One region of the Nocardiopsis sp. SBT366 genome, then DNA from elsewhere that is predicted to be linked to it. Evidence: riboswitches for the same ligand, from Rfam matches in the RefSeq annotation. Region 1 holds a riboswitch; the other holds the start of a gene.
The links. Region 1 has a riboswitch for glycine ahead of gcvT (glycine cleavage system aminomethyltransferase GcvT). Riboswitches for the same ligand answer to the same signal wherever they lie in the genome.

Region 1 (2,392 bases):
TCGGAGCCACGCTCGACCCAGCCCACCCACCAGCCGGGCACCGGGTCCACGTCCACGCCCAGGCCGGTCCGGCCGAACAGCTGGTGCTCGGGACCCTCCTCGACCAACAGCAGCTCACGCAGGGCTCGCTGGTGCTCGACGTCCACGGGCAGTTCCTCGCGGGCGAGTTCGGCGACGAAGGTGGCCTGCTCCATCGCGGAGATCTCCAGGGGACCCTCCAGCCAGAACCGGTCCATCGCCCCCTCCTCGCCGACGTTCCGGTTGCCGTAGTCGAACCGGTCCACCCAGGTGGACATCCGGTCGAACCCGATCCGGTCGACGACCTCCTGGTGCACCGGGACGTCGGAGGTGGGCAGGGCCTCGCGCAGACTCAGGTCGTCGCCGGCCTCGGGCGAGATCACGTCGTCCACGTCGGACACCTCACCGGTCTGGAGGGCGATCAGCGTGTTCGGCAGCTTGAAGGTGGACGCGGGCACGGCGCGCTCGCCCGCCTCGTCCAGGTTCACCACGACGGCGGACCGGTCACCGGCGTCGAAGAGCACGAAGGTGCCGTCCACCCCGGCCTCGGCGAAGACCGCCTCGAGGTCGTGACGCTCCACGGTCTGCACGTCGCCCAGCTGGACGGGGTTGCCGACCGTGCCCTGCGCGGGCTCCGGCTCGTCCGTCGTCGCGCAGGCCGCCCCGGTGAACAGGGTGATGGCACAACCGGCGGCTCCGAGGGCGAAGCGGCCGGTGGCACGCCCGGACCTCCCGGGAGCGTGTTCGGTGTCGGTACGCACTCGTCTCCTCCACAGGCTGTCCGCGGGAACGTCCACCCACAAAGCTAGGGCATGCCCGGTGGTCACACACCCCGCTTGGCCGCCTCCGGCGACCGTGTCGCGAAGGTCGTCCCCAAGCGTCCGGGCATGGGCGTCCCGGTCGTCCACGAGCACCCGGGCAGTCTTGGGCGCCCCAGTTCGCCGCTGCTAGGCTGAGCGTGTTGCTGACCCCGTACGGGAGAGTGTCCGCGTATCCAGCGTGGGCCGCCGAAGGAGCAATCCCTCCCCGAAGACAACCTCTCAGGCACAGCGGACCGTACGGGCGAGACCACTCTGGAAAGCAGGGACACGTTCCCTCGCCGAAGGTGCAAACCACGCCGAGCGCGCGGTGAAGCTCTCAGGCACCCATGACAGAGGGGGAGGATGGCAACGCCTTACGCACGACACCCATCCTCTCGGGAGTGCCCATGTCAGAGTCCGCGACCGCGCCGCGCCTCACCGCGCTGCACAAGACCCACGAAGAGGCCGGGGCGACGCTCGTCGACTTCGCCGGATGGCTGATGCCCCTCCGCTACAGCAGCGAGACCGCGGAGCACACCGCCGTCCGTGAGGCCGCCGGGCTCTTCGACCTCTCCCACATGGGCGAGATCCGGCTGACCGGCCCCCAGGCCGCAGAGGCCCTCGACCACGCGCTGGTCGGCTTCCTGTCCAAGGTCAAGGTGGGCCGCGCCCGCTACACCATGATCACCGCCGAGGACGGCGGCGTCCTGGACGACCTCATCGTCTACCGGCTCGGCGAGCAGGAGTACCTGGTCGTGGCCAACGCGGCCAACGTGCCCGTGGTCGCCTCCACCCTGGCCGAGCGGGCCTCCGGCTTCGACGTCGAGGTCGCCGACGAGTCCGCCGACTACTCGCTCATCGCGATCCAGGGCCCGCGCGCGGTGGAGATCCTCGCCCCTCTCACCGACGCCGACCTGGACGACATCCGCTACTACGCGGGCTACGAGCACACCGTCGCCGGGGTCCCCGTCCTGCTCGCCCGCACCGGCTACACCGGTGAGGACGGGTTCGAGATCTTCGTCCGGCCCGCCGACCGCGCGCCCGAGGTCTGGGCCGCCCTCATGGCCGAGGGCGCACCGCACGGGCTGGTCCCGGCCGGGCTCTCCTCCCGTGACACCCTCCGTATGGAGGCCGGCATGCCGCTCTACGGCCAGGAGCTCAACGCCGGGCTGACCCCCTTCGACGCCGGGCTGGGCCGCGTGGTCAAGCTCGACAAACCCGGTGACTTCGTGGGCCGCGCCGCGCTCGAGGAGGCCTCGCGCACCGCTCGCGAGCGGCGCCTGATCGGCCTCGTCTCCCGTGGCCGCCGCCCTCTCCGCAAGGGCCAGGACGTGCTGCGCGACGGCACGGTCATCGGAGTCACCAGCAGTGGCGCCCCCTCCCCCACCCTGGGCCGCCCCATCGCCATGGCCTACGTGGACGGCGACCTCGACACCGCGACCGGCACGTTCACCGTGGACGTGCGCGGGCGGGGCGAGGAAGTCGACGTGGTCGAGCTGCCGTTCTACAAGCGGCAGTCGTAGGAAGCGGGGCCGCCTCCGGGCGGACCCGAGAACCTGCACGCCCCGCACGGC
Region 2 (2,392 bases), on a different contig from region 1:
GCGGATGTGCTGTTCACGGGTCTGGAGGGCCAGACGGTAGGCGGGCTTGCCCGCGTCGTCCACCGACACGCCGACCAGGCGGCCGGGCAGCTGGCGGCGGAGCTTCTCCCCCACCGACATGTATCCGGCGTGCGGGCCACCGAAGCCGAGCGGGACACCGAAGCGCTGGGTGGAGCCCACCGCGATGTCGGCCCCCAGGTCACCGGGGCTGCGCAGCAGGGTCAGGGCGAGGATGTCGGCGGCCACCACGGCCAGGGCGCCGCGCTCGTGCGCCTCGGCGATGACGGCGCTGGGGTCGCGCACCGCGCCGCTGGAGGCCGGGTACTGGACCAGGACACCGTAGACGTCGCCCTCGGGCAGGCCCCGGGTGAGGTCGGCGACGACGACCTCAATGCCGAGGGGCTCGGCGCGGGTGCGCAGGACCTGGAGGGTCTGCGGGAAGACGTCGGCGTCGACCACGAAGACGTCGCTCTTGACCTTGCTGACGCGGCGGGCCAGGGTCATGGCCTCGGCGGCGGCGGTGGACTCGTCCAGCAGGGACGCGCCCGTGATGGGCAGGCCCGTGAGGTCGGAGACCATGGTCTGGAAGTTGATGAGGGCCTCGAGGCGGCCCTGCGAGATCTCGGGCTGGTAGGGCGTGTACGCCGTGTACCAGGCCGGGTTCTCCATGATGTTGCGCAGGATGACGGGGGGCGTGAGCGTGCCGTAGTAGCCGCGGCCGATCATCGGCGTGGCGAGCCTGTTGCGCGAGGCCAGCTCGCGCAGTTCCGCCAGTGCCTCGGCCTCGCCGATCGCCTCGGGCAGGTCGAGCGTGGCGCTCTGCCCAGGGGAGCTGAGAATGGACGCGGGCACGGCGGCGTTCATGAGCTCGGCGGTGGAGCCGTAGCCGACCGTCTTGAGCATCTCGGCGGTCTCGGCGGGGGCGGGTCCGATGTGGCGGTCCGCGAACACCCGGGCGGGGGCGCCCGGGGTGGGGACGTTCGACGGGTCAGGCACGGAGACCTCCTGGTGACAGGGCCGATCGGGTCGGCGGTGTTCCTCACGGTCTCCCCCTCTGTCACCGGGCACGACCGCGCCCAGGCTTCAGAGCGGCCTCCTCCGCGCGGTCCATGGTGCCTGAGAGGTTACTGGGGAGTATTGCCCCGTCGGCGCCCCGTTGCCGAGGTCTCTCCCGCGCGGTATCAGCGGCCTGCTGACGCTCTGTATGTGTGTACAAGCAGGGCGAATGTCGGTTTTCATCCCTGTTGTGACTACGACCGTACTCGATCCGGGCCCGTGACACCGAGTCAGGGCACACCTTTCACCACGGCCGACTCACCAGTGTCGGCACGGGTTCACCCGGTGCGGCGCTCCCTGCGCCGCAGGGCCAGTTCGTCCACGGCCTGGGGCGCCGCGGCGGGAAGGTCGGCTCTCTCCTCGGCCGGGACCACTCCGAGCGCCTCCTCCAGTTCGCGGGAGACGTTGGCCAGCGCCAGACCGAACATGCCCTGGCCGCGTTGCATGAGATCGACGACCTCCTCGGGCGAGGTGCACTCGTAGACGCTGACGCCGTCGCTCATGAGGGTGATGCGGGACAGGTCGACGGCGGGACGGCCACGCAGGTGGTCCACCGCGGTGCGGATCTGCTGGAGCGATATCCCGGTGTCCAGGAGCCGCTTGGCCACCTTCAGCATCAGGATGTCAGGAAGGCTGTACAGCGGGGCGTTGTGGGCTCCCGTGCGCACGCTGGGCACCACCAGGTCGGTCCTGGCCCAGTAGTCCAGCTGTCGATAGGTGATCCCGGCGGCCGTACACGCCGCTGGACCCCGATACCCGACGTCCGTAGGCAGCGCCATCACGTCCTCTTCGCACAGTAGGCCCTGCTGCCCCGCTAGCCGCAGCGCGGACCGCCTGCCATGGTGATCCCGCTTGCCGCTCGCTACCGCCACGCCGACCTCCGGCTTCTCGTCCCACGGCGGCATCGACAGGGGAGTCCACTCAGGGAACGGGCGCGCCGTGGGTTTCACAGCACTGACGGTAGGACGACCGCAGGGCAGCGTCAACGAAGGCGCGCGGCGCGTCGCCAAGTGTGCACGCCAATGGAGCCGCGGTACCGGACCCCGCCGGGCCGAAACCCGCCGGACCGTTTTCGGCTACGCCCTCCACGACCATTCCGTTCACCTAATCTATCACCAGTGCGACCGACGAACCCGCAGGTCACGGCCGCGAGAAAGGCAGCGGGGCCCGCAAAGGGCGAGCCCCGACCGCCTCAGGCACCACGTTGCCCGAAATCCTCCGGCGAGATGTTGTCCAGAAACTCCCGAAACGCCTCGACCTGGTCCTCCTGCTCGTCCGGGATCGGCATCCCGGCCTCCTCGATCACGTCCTCGTGGGCGTAGATCGGGGTGCCGGT

Region 2: linked by a shared signal. The riboswitch ahead of gcvP (aminomethyl-transferring glycine dehydrogenase) and the one ahead of gcvT (glycine cleavage system aminomethyltransferase GcvT) in region 1 are both predicted to bind glycine.

Annotation. Positions count from the first base shown of each region.
Region 1 is NZ_LAVM01000021.1:39,839-42,230, reverse strand. It holds gene ADX84_RS08780 (serine hydrolase) at 1-779, opposite strand, end outside; glycine riboswitch at 984-1,085, shown strand; gene gcvT (glycine cleavage system aminomethyltransferase GcvT) at 1,226-2,341, shown strand.
Region 2 is NZ_LAVM01000004.1:17,700-20,091, reverse strand. It holds gene gcvP (aminomethyl-transferring glycine dehydrogenase) at 1-996, opposite strand, end outside; glycine riboswitch at 1,094-1,184, opposite strand; gene ADX84_RS01905 (MerR family transcriptional regulator) at 1,335-1,835, opposite strand; gene ADX84_RS01900 (bifunctional nuclease family protein) at 2,249-2,392, opposite strand, start outside.